DNA from 4 places in the Paenibacillus sp. FSL R10-2734 genome. Region 1 is predicted to be linked to each of the others. Evidence: riboswitches for the same ligand, from Rfam matches in the RefSeq annotation. Region 1 holds a riboswitch; each other region holds the start of a gene.
What was found. Region 1 has a riboswitch for cyclic di-AMP ahead of NSS67_RS02220 (C40 family peptidase). Riboswitches for the same ligand answer to the same signal wherever they lie in the genome.
Positions count from the first base shown of each region.

Region 2: linked by a shared signal. The riboswitch ahead of NSS67_RS07815 (TrkH family potassium uptake protein) and the one ahead of NSS67_RS02220 (C40 family peptidase) in region 1 are both predicted to bind cyclic di-AMP.
Region 3: linked by a shared signal. The riboswitch ahead of NSS67_RS17375 (APC family permease) and the one ahead of NSS67_RS02220 (C40 family peptidase) in region 1 are both predicted to bind cyclic di-AMP.
Region 4: linked by a shared signal. The riboswitch ahead of NSS67_RS07340 (alpha/beta hydrolase) and the one ahead of NSS67_RS02220 (C40 family peptidase) in region 1 are both predicted to bind cyclic di-AMP.

Region 1 covers NZ_CP150170.1:480,837-485,870, forward strand. The annotation lists gene NSS67_RS02210 (hypothetical protein) at 1-20, shown strand, start outside; cyclic di-AMP (ydaO/yuaA leader) riboswitch at 235-372, shown strand; gene NSS67_RS02215 (C40 family peptidase) at 426-854, shown strand; cyclic di-AMP (ydaO/yuaA leader) riboswitch at 1,215-1,356, shown strand; gene NSS67_RS02220 (C40 family peptidase) at 1,362-1,853, shown strand; gene NSS67_RS02225 (GNAT family N-acetyltransferase) at 2,047-2,532, shown strand; gene NSS67_RS02230 (cytochrome c) at 2,660-3,016, shown strand; gene NSS67_RS02235 (4a-hydroxytetrahydrobiopterin dehydratase) at 3,099-3,386, opposite strand; gene NSS67_RS02240 (hypothetical protein) at 3,614-3,907, opposite strand; gene motA (flagellar motor stator protein MotA) at 4,114-4,917, shown strand; gene motB (flagellar motor protein MotB) at 4,901-5,034, shown strand, end outside.
Region 2 covers NZ_CP150170.1:1,753,544-1,758,577, forward strand. The annotation lists gene uvrC (excinuclease ABC subunit UvrC) at 1-1,314, shown strand, start outside; gene NSS67_RS07810 (CPBP family intramembrane glutamic endopeptidase) at 1,424-3,112, opposite strand; cyclic di-AMP (ydaO/yuaA leader) riboswitch at 3,427-3,606, shown strand; gene NSS67_RS07815 (TrkH family potassium uptake protein) at 3,743-5,034, shown strand, end outside.
Region 3 covers NZ_CP150170.1:3,953,302-3,958,335, reverse strand. The annotation lists gene NSS67_RS17380 (iron-hydroxamate ABC transporter substrate-binding protein) at 1-630, opposite strand, end outside; gene NSS67_RS17375 (APC family permease) at 833-2,650, opposite strand; cyclic di-AMP (ydaO/yuaA leader) riboswitch at 2,774-2,931, opposite strand; gene NSS67_RS17370 (disulfide oxidoreductase) at 3,129-3,593, opposite strand; gene NSS67_RS17365 (DsbA family protein) at 3,590-4,342, opposite strand.
Region 4 covers NZ_CP150170.1:1,639,146-1,644,179, forward strand. The annotation lists gene NSS67_RS07320 (glycoside hydrolase family 43 protein) at 1-684, shown strand, start outside; gene NSS67_RS07325 (endo-1,4-beta-xylanase) at 727-1,746, shown strand; gene NSS67_RS07330 (Nif3-like dinuclear metal center hexameric protein) at 1,895-2,653, shown strand; gene NSS67_RS07335 (hypothetical protein) at 2,739-2,912, shown strand; cyclic di-AMP (ydaO/yuaA leader) riboswitch at 3,156-3,342, shown strand; gene NSS67_RS07340 (alpha/beta hydrolase) at 3,449-4,258, shown strand; gene NSS67_RS07345 (permease) at 4,521-5,034, opposite strand, start outside.

The DNA of each region.
Region 1 (5,034 bases):
GTAAAGCATTTCCACAATAATTTTAAGCCTTGCAGAACATAATATAAAAGTCCCGGTTCCTGAATCAGGAGCTGGGACTCTTTTGCGTTATAGATAAATTATTAGGATTTGCAAAATGGTAAAGACTTTGTTACAATAAGTCCTGTTCCATTAGTAACAAGTTTGTAATCATTTGAAACGATTTCTACATAACTTCATGTATTTGTCGTAGTCATGTCGATAAGTCACTAACTGGTGCATAAAACGCCGAATTCCTTGCACCGGGAAGTGGGGGAACCATATTTTGGGTGAATTGATCTCGCTTTGCAGTGATCATAGGGAAACTTCTACCGAACCCTTAAGCTAACCTCACAGGCATTGGAAGGGGTACATTTTTTTTGAAGAACTTAAGAAAAGCATGCGTCGCTGCGACGCTAGGATTAGTAATGGCATTCTCTATTGGTGGTGGAAGCGCCTTTGCAGATTCGAAAATGGACAGTGTTATCTCAAAGACTATTGGAGTTGCCTATAAAACCGGAGGCACTAGCACTAAAGGATTTGACTGTTCTGGATTTACTACGTATGTATTCAAGAATATGGGTCTTTCTTTGCCCCGTACCTCAAAAGCTCAATATAATGTCGGAACTCCTATAGCTAAAAGCAAGCTGCGTTCAGGCGACTTGGTTTTCTTTAACACATTGGGTAGCGGCGTATCCCATGTTGGAATTTATGTTGGAAACGGTAAATTTGCACAATCTTCTTCTTCACGTGGTGTAACTATCACTTCACTTAGCCAGTCCTACTGGGCCAATCGCTACGTTGGTGCTAAAAGAGTAATGAGTACTTCCTCATATCAAGCTGTAGCCTACGATTAATACTTCCCCACAACTATAACCTCACAATTATAACTATATGAACCTGGATTTGATTATTGCCGTAATCGAATCCAGGTTTTCTTTTGCCTTATTATATTCTTTACACCACTAGAACGGGCTCTAAACACTTTTATTTGATAAATATTTCTATAAATATGAAAATTAGTTTAATATTATCGCTTACATATGCATTTTGTCTTTAAAAATACGAATTTTTCTGCATGATTATGTTAAAAACGATTGCCAAGCGGCACTCCGTTTGTTACAATAACTGCAGTAAGATTTTAGTAACATTTTTGTAATCATTAAGTTGTTATTTACAAAGGTTTTGTCATGTATTGATTACAAGCTATTCCTAATCAACAGTCTGAGCCGAGTTTCCTAACTATTAGGGAAACGGGGGAACCAACTTTGGGTGAATTGACCTCCATCTTTAGAGGGGTCATAGGGGACCTTCAACCGAACCCTTAAGCTAACCTCGTAGGCATCTGGAAGGGGTATAAACTTTTGAAGAAGAAGTTAGCAGCAGCTGTACTCAGCTTTTCCATTATCTTCACCATCGGAGCAGGAAGCGCTTTCGCGGATTCCAAAATGGATAAAGTGATCGACAAGACCATCGGAACTAAATACGTATCCGGCGGCGTCTCCACAAATGGATTTGATTGCTCCGGATTTACAATGTATGTGTTTGATAAAGTTGGTATCAACCTACCACACCAATCAGGCTCCCAATATCAAATGGGTACAGCTATTTCCCAGGATGATTTAAGATCTGGAGATCTTGTATTCTTCAATACAAGTGGTAAGGGTGTCTCACATGTCGGCATTTATGTCGGTGAAGGCAAGTTTGCACATGCTTCTTCCTCACGTGGTGTAACGATTAGCTCCCTGAGTGACAGCTACTACGTGAAACGCTACATCGGTGCTAAACGGATTATGAGCACAGATGCTTATCAATCGGTTGCTACTGGTTCAGAAGATAATGATGATGTTCAATAAGTAAATCGTACATAGGCTCTTTCCAAGATGTAAATTCTTGGGGAAGAGCTTATTTTTTTGTCTTATTTAATATTTACCCCACTCAAAATTTGTAAAACAATAATCCTCATATAAAGTTTCTAAGTCTTTCATCCCTCTTTTTGTATATAATTAGTTACAAGTAAGACCCTCGTGAAAGGAGGTCTTTGACCTTATGATAAATCCCTCGATTACTTTTCATGTAGCTCCTATGGAGACCAGTCACGCGGAAGAGATTTGCAACTGGGATTACACTCCCCCTTATAATATTTACGGTTGGATGCCGTGGGAGCAAATGAAGGCTCTTGGAATCGAGTTTGGTGACCCTCAGTTACGGAATGAGCAATATATCTCCATATTAAATGGGCAAGGGGCTTTGAGCGGATTCGCGCAGCTATTCCCGATGGAAGGTGTTGTTCGTTTAGGGATTGGCATGCACCCCGACCTATGCGGCCAAGGTCTAGGGAAATTATTTGTGGACGCAATTGTGCAAGCGGCCTTGATTCGTTATCCTGAACGTGAAATTGATCTAGAGGTACTGACCTGGAACCAGCGAGCAATCCGAACTTACCAAAAGTGTGGATTTACGATTACAGATACGTATGAGCGCCAAACTCCTACAGGTAACAAACCTTTTTATTGTATGGTCTATGACAAATGATATTATATTCCATATATTTCAATGAATTGATTGAATTATCGTTCATTTTTTTGTCACAAACCCTATGATAACGCTTCACCTTGAGCTATAATGTAGGGAGCAGCTTACATAGAAGGGACGAACTGGGATGCAGAAATGGATCATGAGCGGTTTGTTTTTTGCCGCCTGTGCCTTTGCGGTAGTACTTATGTTTACACTTCCGGGTAAAGAAGAAGTAGCTGAAGAGAATAAACCTACGATGCCAGTAGTTCAACTGGATGCGGCTAAGGCAGAAGCAACCGTGAAAGCCAGCTGTATCACCTGCCACGGAGATCAGCTTCAAGGTGGAGTTGGACCGAGTCTTCAAAATGAAGGTGGTCAGCATGACGCCGAAGAGATCTACAGCATCGTCACTAAAGGACGCGGTCAAATGCCTTCCTTTAAAGAGAAGCTAGCTCCTGAGGAGATTGCTAACATCGCCCTCTGGCTCTCGGAGAAAAAGTGATCCACCTAAGCAACTAAAAACGCCCATGCCAGAAGATAGGTTACTATCTGGGCATGGGCGTTTATTCATGAGCTTGACTACACTAATGATTTTTCTCAAAGGCTTCATTAAATTCATGTGCCTCTCGAATATCAAGAGCCGTAATACCGTCTTCCTCATTTGATTTCAGTCTTAGGGTTACTGTCTTATAATCAATCGTAATATGTGGATGATGATCAAAGGCTTCTGAGATGGTGGCTACTTCATCAACGAACGCAATGCCCTTCATATATTGGCTGAACATATATTTTCGCACCATGGTGTTCTCTTCCAGTTTCCAGCCTTCCAGCTTGCTGATCTGCTCACGCAGTTCTTCTTCCGTAAATATCAATTCATTTCCTCCCTTACTAAAAATTGCAGTAAAATCCGCAGGTCGCTTACTTGTCTTATTCGTTAAACAAAACATCCCTTAGCTTCTGAGGTCCAAGGGATGTGCCAGGATAAAGGCAATATTTTCGATTAAATGTATTCAAGAATCCCAGCGATTATAACTCGGCTATACCAATTTTACCACGGGCTACTAACTACGGGCAAATCACGCCCCGCCGCTCCCTCTTCTTAAATCAAAATAACAGAGGCTAAATCCTCTTCTCCGACTAAAATATTAATGCGGTGCGTGTCCTTATCGTATATGATAACGCCGCTCCCCACCTCAATCATAGGTTCATTACCCAGCGCGAAGAAAAGATCCTCAGCCAGCGCCTCCCATACTTCCAGCTTGGACTCCTGCGGCAATTCTTGCCACTCTACCGGATCCATTTCAAAAAATAAGTACCCATCGGAAATTCGTCCGACAGCCTCGGTCAAATCAGTTAGGATTTCACCGTAATCTCTACCATGTTTTACACCCACATGTATCACTCCGTTTTCTCCACAGATGAATAATTACTTACCTTATCCATTATAGCCGAAAAAATGACTTCACAAAAAACGGAATGATGTCGATAAATAAGAATATACGTTATTCGGTTTCGCACAGAGTGCCACGCCGCTGTTTCAAGGATGATATACGCGGCTTTGTCGGAACACATCTTATAATCTCATGGACGAGGTGCATAATGGAAATTTCAACAATACTTGGTTTAATTTTTGGTTTAGTTGCAGTAATTTGGGGTATGATCCTCAAGCACGCTCCTCTTCACGCTTTGGCCACACCCGCTGCTTACGTTATTATCTTAGTGGGTACGGCGGCTTCCATCTTCATGGCCTTTCCTTTCTCGGAGGTCAAAAAGATTCCAAGTCTGTTTAAAATAATTTTTGTTCAAAAAAAATTAATCAGTAAACCCCAATTAATTTCTATGTTCATGGAATGGGCTTCTATCACACGGCGTGAAGGTCTACTAGCTCTTGAGTCAAAAGTCGATGAAATAGAAGATAATTTCCTCAGAAACGGCATGCGGATGATTATTGATGGGAATGATCAAGATTTTGTCCGCGATGTTCTCATGGAGGATATCCATGCCACAGAGGATCGACATAAAGCCGGAGCACTCATTTTCACTCAGGCAGGTATGTATGCTCCTACCCTTGGGGTACTCGGGGCGGTTATCGGTCTTATCGCCGCTCTGGCTGATATGAGTGATATGAACAAATTGGCTGCAGCTATCGGGGCTGCCTTCATCGCAACACTACTCGGGATCTTTACAGGTTACGTGTTATGGCATCCTATTGCCAATAAGCTAAAACGACTTTCCAAACGAGAAATTGAAGTTCGAATGATGATGGTCGAAGGTCTCTTGTCCATACAATCCGGTGTATCCACTATTGCCATCAATCAGAAGCTTGCTGTCTTCCTAACACCTTCGGAACGAGCCAAGTTAAATGATGAGAAGGAGGGTGGATCGGGTGAGCAAAAAGACTAGACGACACGAAGAGCATGAAGAACACGCCGATGAATCGTGGCTACTGCCTTATTCTGACCTTATGACCCTTCTGGTAGCATTGTTTATTGTAATGTATTCTATGAGTGCAACAGACGC
Region 2 (5,034 bases), 1.3 Mb from region 1:
TTTGAACGGGCGAAGGAATTGCGGGATCAAATTATCCATATTGATGCGTTGATGGAAAAGCAGAAGATTAACACCACGGATACGAAGGATCGTGACGTATTTGGTTATGCGGTAGATAAGGGATGGATGTGTGTACAGATTCTGTACATGAGACAAGGGAAGATGATCCAGCGACATTCCTCCGTCTTTCCGTTCTATGGGGAAGCTTATAGTGACTTTATGTCTTATGTGACCCAGTATTACAGTGATAATCCGGCTCTGCCGCAGGAGATTCTGCTGCCGGATGTGCTTGATGAGGAAGCTGTAGCTGATAAAGAAGCTAAGCAGCAGATTGTCATTGCTGCTCCAGCCGAAGATGATTTACAAAAAGGGGATGATACCCCTGAATCGGCTGAAGAAGCTGAGGCACGTGAAATCGCAGCTGCGGAAGCATCAGAAGCAGGCGTCGTTGATGCAACTGGTGGTGCGTCTATTTTACAGGAATGGCTCGGCATCAAGGTGCTGGTGCCACAGCGTGGTCTCAAGAAGCAGATGGTTGGTATGGCTTGTCAAAATGCACGAGTCGCTATCGACGAGAAGTTCCGACTGATTGAACGGGATGAAGAGCGTACCTCTGGAGCTGCAATCAGCTTAGGCGAGAGCTTGGGGCTTGAACGTTTGAGCCGCATCGAGGCGTTCGATAACTCGAACATTCAGGGGACCAATCCGGTTTCTGCAATGGTTGTCTTCATTGATGGCAAGCCCGCGCGAAAAGAGTATCGTAAATATAAGGTTCGTACAGTAGTGGGTGCGGATGATTATGGAACGATGCGCGAGGTCATTCGGCGGCGGTATGAGCGGGTACTGAAAGAGAATCTTCCGATGCCGGATCTTATTGTGGTCGATGGCGGTAAAGGACAGATATCTTCTGCCATTGATATTCTGGAGAATGAGCTGGGATTGTTCATTCCAGTCTGTGGTCTCGTCAAGGATGATAAACATAAGACGGCTCAACTTTTGGTTGGTGATCCGCCAGAACCTGTCACGCTGGCTCGGGACAGTCAGGAATTTTACCTGTTACAACGGATTCAGGATGAGGTGCATAGGTTCGCTATTACCTTCCACCGTGAACAGCGTGGGAAGTCCATGGTTACCTCTAAGCTGGACTCCATACCTGGTATAGGTGAGAAGCGACGCAAGGCGCTGCTTAAGCATTTTGGATCGCTCAAGAAAATTAAAGAAGCCTCTATAGAGGATTTCCGATCACTTTCTATAGGAGAAAAGCTGGCTAGTCAAATTCTTGAGGCGCTCAAGGATGAAGAGCCATCGACTTAGAGCATTAGGAATGAAAGAAAGCTGTATAAGCAAATTAAAAAGGTGTCATAGCAGGGTTCTGCTGTGACACCTTTTTTGTATCATCATCGGGTATCCACCCGTTACTTCTTTAACTTACAGATGTCGGTTCAACCGGCTTAAGTTCTGGTTTCTGCGGTGGGTTAAATCGATAGACGATATAGCCAACTATGAACGGCATGATAATCGCAAAGATACCTGCCCCTACATTCACGCTCTCTTTCATAAAGATCAGCGTAGCACCCATCAGAATGCTGTCAAACACGACATGACTGAACATGACGGCAATAAAGCCGTAACGAAGGAAAATATAGCTGAAGAGCAGCCCGATCACGGTCAGCTCAATGGGACGGGTGCTGATGGGATAGATCGGATATAACGTATGGCCAAATGCCCAGACCAGCGTAGTGATCAGGCATGCGATGAACGTGCTCCGGAATACCTTTTTCAACACGGGGATTCCGAAAAAGCGATAAATGGCTTCCTCGGATAAACCAGCGAGCCATGCGACGATGGGCAGCAGCCAAGCATATCTCATGTTGTAAGGAGATTGGGTAGCGTCAGTAGTAGACCAGTTGTTCAAGGTAAATGATAATATGATGAACATAAGGGTCTGCACCCCTAGCAGTACGAATGCCCAGATGTATCCGGCACGGATACTATCCAGCACATACTTTCCGTAGCCTGGCTCTTTGGCGCGTGGCCAAGGGTTCATTCCTTCTTCCTTTTTCCATAGGCCGTCGCCTCCAACTAGGGAGAAATAGAGCAGGGAGGACATTAGCAGGCTATACAAGGCATAAATGATGAACATAATGAAGGAGGTTATCTGAGCCTCAAGCCCTTCACCTGTGGATTCAGGTAGCATATTATAGGTGCTGATCATCATGATTACAAAATAAGCCGAGCTTAGGAATACTCCACGCTTAAAGGAGGTATGCTCCCTTCTAAGTATGCTGTAGATGAGTGCCAGAACTCCTACAGCTAGTGTAGGCAGGCCATAGCCGAACATAGTAAGCTTTTCCGCAAGAGAGGTCTGATCCTTCACGTAGGAGGTATGCCAGGCTGGAGCTGAGAATCCGGCTTTAAAGCTGGATACCTGCTCACCATTGAAATCGAAATAATAGTGTAGCAAGGATTCGCCGATCTGAACGGAACGATCTGTATACACGAGCCCGTGGTTTCCCGTATTATTGGATTCAATTTGCAGCTTGGCGGGATTCACATTCCATTCCTGAAGCCAGGGACGGGCAAGATTTTCTTTTTGTGCTAGAGACAAAGCAGTACCCTTGTCCTCTTCTTTTGCGCTAGTGGATACATTGCTTGGTAAGCCTGCAGCCGATCCTTCTGCACCTTGTGTGAAGGCGACTACTGCGCCAGTATACATATTGAGGTCAACGGAGATCAGTGGCTCTTGTTCCGCTGAAGGACTAAGTGTTACACGAAAGATGTCAAAAGGATATCGTTGATCCAATTTCTTTTTTGTATAGTCCTCCAAAAGCTTCTCGCGGGACATATAACCATAAAAGGAAGAGTCCGTATCGTACAGTACATTCCACTGATCGGTTGGTGCTTTGGTGTAGTTCAGCTTTTGTTCTGCGAATGATATGGCTTTGTCGCGGGCTTCCGCCTTACTGATGACAGTAGTATCTTCCCCGGCAGGGCTATTTAGCACCGAGGGAGCAATTTGAAACATAATAAATAGAATAAGACCGATAATGCCCGAGATGATGAGCCTCTTGGAGAGGGCACGTTGCTGTAAGGGCTGGCCAACGGGATTCATGTAACGCCTCCTTGTAAACTGACAATGTTATGTACCATTATAGTATTAGTGCCATGATAGTTACAAAAATCATCGTATATTCTTTTTATGGGTAATAGAGATATTATAGAATAGGTAGCTGAATATATACCATGAATTTAAGGTGATTATTTCTTCGTTTTTCATGAAAATCGATGCAATTGCAGGGAAAACACGGAAAAGTGATGAGAAAAGGCACTCTTAGTGGTACATCCTCTCCAAACCGCATTTTTCATATGAATCACCATTAATAGTGTCTTTGTGATTTATCGAAATAACATATATAATTTGTATGCAATTGTATATAGCCGAATTTCAGGTGAAAACGGGGGAACCATAAGAAGTAATGAAAAGATGAGTATACGCCATAGGCGTTGTCTTTATTCATCAGGGGTGAATTTCGTTCTAGGAACGAATAGGGCAGCCTGCACAGTCCGAATCCGTCAGCTAACCTCGTAGGCTAATTTACTGCAGGAACCAAGGGTAGCATTGGTTTTCCAGTGCTTTTTTTGTTGGAATTCTTTAAATTTTGATAAGAGGGTGAGCGTAGTGGCTTCACAGTTTCGCAGGGTTTCTGAATCAAAGTTCCTGAAGCTCTCTCCGCCTCAGATTATGGTGCTTGGTTTTGCATCGATCATTCTGATTGGAGCCTTGCTGCTAATGCTTCCCATTTCGAGTACCAGCGGGAATGCTGTTAGTTTTATTGATGCGTTGTTTACTGCAACATCGGCCACCTGTGTGACAGGACTTGTGGTGCTGGACACCGGGACGACATTCACCATTTTTGGGAAAACCGTAATTATGGTGCTTATCCAGGTGGGCGGCTTAGGTTTTATGACAATGGCCACCTTATTTGCCATGATGATGAAACGCAAAATCTCCTTGCGGGACAGACTGATCCTACAGGAAGCAATGAACCAAGGTTCTATGGAGGGAATTGTTCGATTGATCCGGAGAGTACTCATTTATTCTTTGGTCATTGAAGGCTGTGCAGCGGTACTTCTGTCGATACGCTGGGCATTTGATATGCCCCTAGGAAAAGCCATTTATTTTGGGATATTTCATGCGGTATCCATGTTTAATAACGCTGGATTTGATATTTTTGGAGATTTCCGGAGTTTAACCGATTATGTATATGACCCGCTTGTGAATATCGTGGTGATGTTTCTGATTGTCTCCGGCGGTATCGGTTTTATTGTCATGTCTGATCTGGTGGAGTTTCGTGTAAAACGTAAATTATCTTTGCATAGCAAAGTTGTACTCTCTTCCACTGCAGGGCTTATTCTTATCGGCGCTTTGGTTATTTTTATATTTGAATTTACGAATCAGCGCACACTGGGTAATCTAAATTTCGGCGGCAAAATATTATCGGCATTCTTTCAGTCTGTATCGCCCCGAACCGCTGGTGCCAACACAGTGGATATTGCCGGACTGCGGCAAGCCTCACAGTTTTTTATGGTTATTCTTATGTTTATTGGTGCATCTCCGGGATCAACGGGTGGCGGGATCAAGACTACAACCTTTACGATAATGATTGGTGCAGTAATAGCGATGCTGCGCGGGCGTGAAGATGTTGTGCTGTTCCGTTATCGATTGGCGCAGGAGCGTATCTATAAAGCGTTGACGTTAACTTTACTGGCGTTACTATTGGTCCTCTCTGTGTCGATGTTACTGTCCACAACAGAGGATAGTAATTTCTTAGCAATACTATTCGAGACGACCTCAGCCTTTGCTACGGTGGGACTAAGTATGGGGCTGACACCTGAACTGTCTATCATCGGTAAGATTCTGATCTGTCTGACGATGTTCGCGGGTCGGCTAGGTCCATTAACATTAGTGTATGCGCTTGGACCTAAACAGGGTAAACCATTGTATAAGCATCCAGAAGGTAAAATAATTATTGG
Region 3 (5,034 bases), 3.5 Mb from region 1:
TTTTCCAATAGATCCTGCAAGCTTTTCTTTTGCTTCTGCTGCTTTCGCTTCATAATCTTTAATCGCTTGTTCTGCCTCAGTGGTCTTGTTAAGGATCTCACCGATCTTGAGCAGCGATTTACGCCAATCTTGATTTAGTTCGTCTCCAATAACATAAGTAGGTGCAATCTTATTCAATTGATCATAAATACCATTCTGTACAGAAGACTCTGACGGAATGAGAATTAGATCTGGTGCAAAGCTGGTTACAGCCTCAAGCGGAAGGTCGTAGCTTATCGTAGGAACATCCTTCAATTCAGCGGATAGATAATCTTGAACACCATTAGGCACTGACCATTGTGCTACTGGAGTTACCCCTAGTGTTACCAAAGAATCTTCTAAATAAGAACCCAGTACACGTTGTGGATTGGCCGGAATAGTCACTTCATGTCCCATTGCATCAGTTAATGTTCTAGGCGCTGCGGGAGCTTCTGTGGCTTCAGCAGCTGGTGCTGTCGTTGACTCAGTTCCTGCGTTTGAAGTGTTACCGGAATTATTATTACCGCAAGCGGATAAAAATAGCACCATCACCATTAATCCGACCATCGTTAATTTCATGCTTCCAAATCTTTTTCTGTTAAACAAAAACATTAAAAACCCTCCTAGTGTGTACACGCTATGTTATTCAAAGATGTTGTCTATCTTGTTTCACTTCTAAATGATATTGATTCTCATTATCTATGTCAACATATAAATTTTGAATTTTGTGAATTTGCAACAATTTCCTTCTATAAAAATACAAAAAGAGGCTATATTCCGAACGTTCCGGATATAGCCTCTCCTTAATGGTCCATTATTTATTCAAATGATATGGGACAGTCGCCACCACAACATCTTTTTGATTCATTAGATACGAGCGGATTAAAAAGCTGGTCTGATTGTGAAGCACAGCTTGCCACCAATGCTTAGTAATAAACTGTGGAATCAAAATAGTGATATGATCCGTCTCTGCTGTCTTCCACTCCACTGTATCGATAAATTTTATTAACGGACGAATAATACTGCGATATCTAGATCGAAGTACAATCAGGCGTACACCTGGATTCCACTCCACCCACCGTTGCTCCATCTTATGAATGTCTTCATCATCAAAGCCAACATACACTGCAACAACATTATCCGTAAGTGACTTGGCATAGCTGATGGAATGCAGTACAGCACGTGTTACACCGGCAACAGGGACAACAACCGTACTTCCTTTAATCACAGGTTTATCTGTATCCGGACATATACGAAGCTGATCTGCGGTGTTCAAATAGTGCTTGTGAATACGATGGAACACGAACATTACAGCAGGTAAGAAGATAAAGGCCATCCATACGCTTGAAAATTTTGTAATGATAAAAATAAGTGTAATCGTTAATGTGGTAAGCATACCGATGGTATTCACAATAAATCTTCTTTGCCAACCCGCCGGCTTTGTTTTGAACCAATGAACCATCATTCCCAGTTGTGACAATGTAAAAGGTATAAATACACCTACCGCATAAAGAGGGATCAAGCTTTCTGTATTTCCGTGGAATGCAGCTACAAGCACGGCAGACAGAACCCCTAGAAAAATAATACCATTGGAGAAGCCCAGACGGTCACCACGGACCATAAAAGCATGTGGCATATATTTGTCTTTTGCAAACATAAAGGCGAGCAATGGAAATGCTGAGTAAGCTGTATTAGCTGCCAAGAACAAGATCACTGCAGTGATACCTTGAATAAAAAAGTACAAGGTGCCGCGACCAAAGGTCGATTCAGCAATCTGCGAAACAACAGTAGCTTTTTCGTCAGGCACGATTCCGTACCAATACGCTAACAGTGTGATACCCGTAAACATAAAGCCAAGTATGATCCCCATGATCATTAAAGTCTTGGCTGCGTTCTTTTCTGCTGGTGCTTTAAAGTTTGGAATCGCATTTGATACGGCCTCTACACCTGTGAGTGCCGAACAGCCAGAGCTAAAAGCTTTTAACAGCAGAAACAAACTGACATTGGATACAGCAGCACCTATTTCAGGTACATGTGCATGCACGCCACCTAGCGCATATTTGATAATACCGGAGATGATCAGAACTACAATCGAAACCACAAACAAATACACTGGGATTGCGATGAATGAAGCTGATTCTGTAACTCCGCGAAGATTAACTAAAGTTAGAAGAATAATAACTGATACTGCAATGAGAACGGTATGATTGTGTAGACTTGGAAAAGCAGATGTGATTGCATCCGTCCCTGCCGAAGCACTAACTGCTACAGTCAGAATGTAATCCACTAATAAAGACCCTCCTGCTAGGAGACCTGTCGGTATACCAAGATTACTCTTGGCTACGATGTATGCTCCGCCTCCTTGCGGATAAGCATAAATCGTCTGCCGATAGGATAATATCAGGATGGCCAGCAGGCCCAATACGGCTAATGCAATTGGCAGGGAATACCAGATGGCAGTAAATCCTGCAGCCACTAGTACAATTAGAATTTGTTCGGTTCCGTAGGCTACAGACGAGAGCGCATCAGAAGACAGGACAGCCAGTGCTTTCACCTTGGATAACTTTTCATGATCCAGTTCGTTCGACTTCATCGGGCGACCGATCAATAATCGTTTTACCTTGCTTACCATTGTGGATACAGTTCCTTTCTTTGAGAGCGGAAACGGAGATTCCGTGCGCTGTTTTCATTGGTGGATTTCATAAATGCAGACACTAAAAATAGCATACGGAAATGATCCGCATGCTATGCATGGTCATTATCCCACCTTGCTTACGAGGTTAGCTGGCGGATTCGGGCTGTGGTATAGCCCTACGGTACAAGTCCAATTGACCCTTTCCGATTCACCCCATTGGCACAAATGCCAAGATTGGTTCCCCCGATTTTCCTAAGAAAATTCAGCGCATATTCAACTTCTCACAAGGACTAATATTAGTCTACAAAGTGTATACAGTAAAGCGTGAAAAAAAATGAAAAAAGAATGAAAAAACATCCAATAAGCGCAAATATAGCGTCTTATTGGATGCTCTCTTTCATTCTCTTTAATTATCCCTCTGCACCGTGTTTTTAATCGATTTTCATATTTCTTTTGGATCACACAAAGTTAAAAATCAAAATCCTATGCTTTCCTCTGTATCTATCTCCATCACTTCTTCTTTCTCGCGTCCGTACCATAGTAAAATACTAATCAAAGCAAATGCGATTAACGCAAGGAAAGGAATCGTAATAAATCCGAAAAAGTTCAAGTAATCCTTATTACACGGAACACCTATCGTACAAGGAAGAATTTTACTTAACGCAGGGATCTTTTGTTCCGCATAATGATAGATCGAGATACTGCCACCAATCAAGCTTAATGGAAGTACATATGGGATGATGCGTTTATCCCCTCGAAACGTCGCGATACCCAATAGGATCAACTGAGGATACATGAAAATTCGCTGGAACCAGCAAAGCTTACAAGGTTCATATTTCAATACTTCACTCAGATATAAGCTGCCGGCGACAGCTACTAATGATACAAACCAGGCCAGATACAGGCAGTTACGCTTGCAGAAAGATAGGAATTTTGTCACTTTGCCTCCACAGCTTTTGCAGCGGCGTTAATTTCAGTTGTAATCGCTTCAATGTCGAATGGCTCAGCAGTTTTTACTCCATTAATGTAGAGTGATGGCGTAGTAGTCACACCTGAGTCGCTTGCCAACTGAATGCCTTTATTCAGCTCATCCGCATAAGTGCGCTCCTTGATGTCTTTACGAAGTAATTCGTAATCAATAGCTAACTTCTCTTTCTCCGCAAGGCTTACAAGGAAATCCTCAGTCGCCCATTCTACGCTTTCATCACCTTGTTGTGCATATACAGCATCATAGAACTTCCAGAATTCATCATTATTCTGATGATATACAGATAATGCAGCAAGTGAGGCAGTCTCAGAGTCTGGACCAACAAAAGCCATGTTTACAAAGTAGAGCGCTGCCTTCCCTTCGTTGACAAAATCTTGAACAATTTGCGGTTTAACTGAAGTAGCAAATTGGGAACAGGCTGGACATTTGAAATCTCCAAATTCAACAAGTTTAACAGGTGCATCCTCTTTACCGATCCTTGGCAGCTCACTGTAATTAAAGGCTACCGGTTCTCCTGTAGTGGCATTTTTTGCAGCATCTTTCGAGGCTAACATAAACAATCCAACGAAAATGATAACCACTAAAGCTATAGAACTGATAATTAAAATTCTCGTCTTCTGCTTTTGCTGCTCCTGTTCTACCCGACGTTTTTCTTGTTTGCTTAGCTGGGGAACGCTTGTACTTTTATTAGGTTTACTCAAGGAGAATTCCTTTCTGTCCTCTGTGGACTAATGTAGTTTTTATCATATACATTTAAAATTATATAATTTTTAATCTCTTTTTGGCAAACAATACTGTAAAACCACTGTAAAAAAACGCCTGATGGCGTACTTGGAAGTAGAGTTACAAGCTGAGTACATCCGTAATTCATACTCGTATCCATACACCTTCGTAGTGAGGTTCCGCTTACGGACCTTATTGCCTTGATTTCGATGAAATGAGCACATATATAAGGGACGGACAATACTGCATTTATTCCCTAATAACAAGCCCATTCCCGGGTGATTCAGGGCGAATAACAGCGCTGGCTCGTTTACGTTACCGGTGGCACATTGTGTTCGGTTTTTCGCATACATTCGGCTTGTTTACGTTACCGGCGGCACATTGTATTCGATTTTTCGCATACATTCGGCTCGTTTACGTCACCGGCGGCACATTGTGTTCGGTTTTTCGCATACATTCGGCTCGTTTACGTCACCGGCGGCACATTGTGTTCGGTTTTTCGCATACATTTGGCTCGTTTACGTCACTGGCGGCACATTGTATTCGGTTTTTCGCATACATTTGGCTCGTTTACGTCACCGGCGGCCCATTGTATTCGGTTTTTCGCATACATATGGCTCTTTACGTTACTGGTGGCACATTGTGTTCGGTTTTTCGCATACATTTGGCT
Region 4 (5,034 bases), 1.2 Mb from region 1:
ATGATCGATAATAACGAAGACACCGTAGGACTGGAAATGAAGGTTCCGCGTGTACCTGGCTCATCGCCTAAACCTGCTTCTAATGGACGATATGATTTTGATGATGAAGTATTGCCGTTCGCAATGACCTTTCTGCGTAATCCGGCTGAGGGAAGCTGGTCTCTAAATGAACGTCCGGGCTGGTTATCTCTTCGGGGTCAACCTGAAGGTCTCAGTGATATCGGGCAGATGGCCTTTATAGGAAGAAGGCAGCAGTATACTTCAGCAGAATGGAGTGCACTACTGGATTTCAACCCTTCCGTAGACGGTGAGGAGGCTGGACTTTGCGCTAGATTGGATGAGCATGCACATTATGAAATTTCTCTATCGCAAAGAAAAGGAAAAAGGGTTATCGCAGCTCGTTTAACCATTGATGGAACCGCACATGTAGCGGCAGAGGTTCCAACTACTGCTGGGCATCTGTATCTGAAAATTCGGGCGGAGCTAACGGAATATGGCTTACTTTATTCTACGGATGGGCAGGAATGGATCGAGCTATCTTCAGCACCAGCATATCCACTATCCCCTCAAGCTGTGCGTGGGAACGGATTTACGGGTGTCCTTATTGGCCTTTATGCGACAGGTCATGGCAAAGTGGCTGAGGTACCCGCCTACTTTGATTGGTTCGACTATCGTTCATCATGAGTCGAATGCTAAATATATGTGCGTTTGTAGGGAGGGAACTTGATGAGACAAGCTAGCGATTTTACAGAGCCTGCACTAAAGACAGTGTTCTTAGAGGATTTCAAGATTGGTGCAGCCGTCAACCCATTAACGATACAATCACAGGAGCACTTACTTGCCTATCATTTCAACAGCATTACCGCTGAGAATGAGATGAAGTTTGAAAGTCTACATCCGTTGGAGGATATTTATAACTTTGGGGCGGCAGACCAGCTGGTTGCCTTCGCCCGGAAACATCAGATGGCGATGCGCGGACATACCTTGATCTGGCACAATCAGACTACGGATTGGCTGTTCGAGGATAAGAATGGGGGACCTGTAAGCAAAGAGGCTTTGCTTGCACGAGTTAAGTCACATATTCAAACTGTGGTAGGGCGTTACAAGGAAGATATTTATGCTTGGGATGTTGTAAATGAGGTAATCGCTGATGAAGGAGAAGAGCTTCTTCGTCAGTCGAAGTGGTTGGATATTGTCGGGCCGGATTTTATCGCCAAGGCGTTTGAATTCGCCCATGAAGTTGATCCGAAGGCTTTGTTATTCTACAACGACTATAACGAATCTCATCCACAAAAGCGTGACAAAATTTATCAATTGGTAAAGTCGCTGCTGGATCAGGGTGTGCCAATTCACGGCGTCGGATTGCAAGCACACTGGAATTTATACGATCCGAGCCTAGATGATATTCGTGCAGCGATTGAGAAATATGCATCCTTAGGACTTCAGCTCCAACTGACAGAGCTAGATGTATCCATGTTCCGTTTCGATGATAAACGTATGGATTTAAAGGCAGCGCCGGCTGATTTGCTTGAACTGCAGGCAGACCGATATGAAGCGATGTTCGCATTGCTGAGAGAATACCGCGACGTGATTAGCTCCGTTACGTTCTGGGGAGCAGCGGATGACTATACTTGGCTGGATGATTTCCCTGTTCGTGGACGGAAGAACTGGCCATTTCTATTCGATGAGGGCCATCATCCAAAACTAGCCTTCCACCGACTGATCACCTCTGCTACAAAATCATAGAGCGGCCAAGCTGCTCAAATAGTGAACCATGAACCCGTCCTTATATTTATTTAAGGGCGGGTTATTATAATATTGATAGGTTAGGAGATTGGATCTCAAAGGGAGGATTACAGTGAACCTCACAATTAGAACGATACTGGAAGAGTTAATGGGAACTGTGGAACAGATAGATGGAACTGTGGATACGCTTAAGCCTGGGAATCCAGAAACTGAGATAACAGGGATTGTTACGGCGTTCTGCGCTACGCAATATGTTGTGGAACGCGCGATGGCTATGGGAGCCAACTTGCTGATTACGCATGAGGGTGTGTTTTATAACCATCATGAGCCATGCGAGTGGTTAGATGGTGATCCTGTGTACCGCGGAAAACTAAGTTTGATCGAGCGTTCCGAAGTAGCTATTTTTCGTTATCATGATTATTGGCATCGGCATAAACCGGATGGGATCATGGTGGGCTTGCTGCGAGAGCTTGAGTGGTCAGCCTATGTGGATGAGCAGCAACCTGCTGCTACGATCCTAACGATTCCTGCCATGACAATAAGTGAAGCGGCTCAGTATATAAAAAGAAAGCTAGGCATTCCCTATGTACGTGTTGCCGGCGACTTATCTCAGACATGCAGACATGTGGGGATTTTAGTAGGTTACAGAGGGGGCGGAACGATGGCTATTCCTCTTTTTAATCAACATAATCTTGATTTAATTATTGCTGGTGAAGGACCCGAGTGGGAAACTCCGGAATATGTGAGGGATGCAGTCCACCAAGGCAGATTAAAAGCGCTGATTATGTTAGGCCATGCGGAGAGTGAAGCTCCAGGGATGAAATATTTAGCTGAAATCCTCGCAGAGAAATACCCAATGATTCCTACCTTTTTCATTGCTGAACAACCGATCTATCAGCTGGTTTAACTCGTCGAAATCAAAACCGAAGAATAAATTTGCATATTATGGAGAAAATGATTGGAAACCAGGTCACTGAGAAAGGAGTGTTTCAATGGAAATTCCTTTGGAGGCTGATGAAGTGTTAAGTCGGATCAAAAAGCTGCAAACCGACGGAAGCTCGATCAGCAAAAAACAAGTAAAGCAAAGCGATCCTGATCTTATGAGAAGTGCGCTGTTCTTTTATCCAAGCTGGGAGCATGCATTGAAAAACGCCGATCTTTTGTAGCCGCATGATTCTATGAAGGAGCCGAGTGGTTCAGAGATGGTTCTCTGATAACCGCTTGGCTTTTTCGCTTGGTTCAGCACGTTTTTCTTAAAAAAAACGAGTAAACAAGAGAAAAAGAGAGAGAAAATGACGAGTATATGCAATATGAAATGAAAAGTACTACATTCTACTTTATTTTGGCTAGATCGCTCCTTTACAAGCAACCTTACACGGAGTATGATTCATGACATAACCGATAATTACATATGAAATCCGCTTAATTTCCGTTCAGGAAAGCGGGGGAACCAACAACTGGGAATCGATGTTACAGTCGGTACTAGTTATGGGGTGAATCCTGTTCCTGGTGCATAGTAATGCATCCATGCAGGTAGGGCAACTCTCACTGCCCGAATCCGACAGCTAACCTCGTAAGCGTATGGAGAGAGGATGAATGGCGTATTTCACGATGAATAGCCACAGAGAATCCCTCTGTGGTTTTTTGCTGCGTTCAAAAGCAGATATAGTTATTGGATCTATTTATGAAAGAGGTGTTACCTTTGCCTATTGCTAAACTGAATGGAACTTCACTCTATTATGAAATCAATGGTACAGGGACTCCGGTTGTTTTTATCCACGGTCATGGATTGACACATAGTATGTTCAAGCCTCAGCTGGAGTATTTTTCTGATAAATATAAAGTGATTCTGTGCGATTTACGGGGGAATGGAAAGTCAGGTGAGCTGCTGCAGGCCCCAAACGAGATTATTGAAACTCAATGTCTAGATCTAATTATGCTATTGAATGATTTGGGCATCCGCGAAGCGGTTTTTGTGGGAATTGCTTACGGTGGTCTGGTCGTTCAACATATTGCGAAACAATATCCTGAGCGGGTAAAAGCGATTGTCGTTGTGGATAGCTTCTGTAGAAGTCAGGCGTCAACGATTATAGGTAAAATCCAGCTTATGGCTGCTTATTGTAGTTGGCTAATGTATTACGCCCCAAGTGAGCTGATCCTGCCTTCGATTCGTATGATGTATCGGGAGCGCTGGAACCTGGCCTATAACGAGATTAGAAGAGGACTTCTCGACAAACGTCCACGGGAATTGTACCGGCAAAGGCTGGCTACGAGCCATGTGGATTACACTAGATGCTTAAAGACTTTTAAGCGTCCCGCGTTATGTATTGTGGGTGACTTCAGTGAATTCGGAGTCAATTGTATGAAGGATGTGGTGTCTCAGCTGCCTCAAGCTCAGTTAGCGATTATTCCTAACGCATTAGATCCTAGTAATCTGTGTCAGCCGGAGAAATTTAATGCTATTCTTCAGCGGTTTTTGGAGAAGCAGCAGGGAACTCAGCAGATTAGTTGATCTATTAGAGTAAATTGGAGTAAACATTGAAGAATGCATAAACGCGTCGGCGTCTTTAGATGGACGGCTAGCGTTTAAGCGAGAAATAAGGGCGTCCCATAGCCGGGGGGAATGAACTGGCTGCGGGGCGTTCTTTTGTATGGAATTATAGGGAGGATTTCCCTAAAGCATTGGATATCAAACTAAAAGCTGGCTCAAAGGTAGTCAATACTACGGATGAGCCAGCCTTTATTCTACTTCTACTCGCATGAATGTTGAGAATTTACAAGAACAGTACACCTACAATGCCACTTAAAATCCCTAACCCTACGACTGAGCCAAATACGAACCAGATCACCCGACGTGGGAAGGAACGATACACCATAAGCATAGAAGGCAAGCTTATGGAGGGAAGCGTGACAAGCAGCGCACCTGCAGCTCCTGTACCGAGACCAAAGGAAAGAAAGGTTCCGATAATAGGGATTTCAGCCGCGGTTGGAATGACAAACAGTGTGCCGGCAATGGCGAAAATAATAATAGCAAGAATGCCATTCGTAATGCCCTCCCCAAGAACAGGGAACATCCAAGCCCGTGCTGCACCTAGCAGAAGAACAGTAATGATATAGGCGGGTACCACCGTTATCAGCATGGAACCAGCACTTTTTAACCAGCGAATAATTAGTGATCCATCAGGATCGACTGTCTTGCTCACGGTTTCATCTATCGTTTGCGGAACGGAGGAGTCTTCAGCAAACTTATTCGCGAAATGACTAACCGCAAAGGTTAGGATTAAGCCA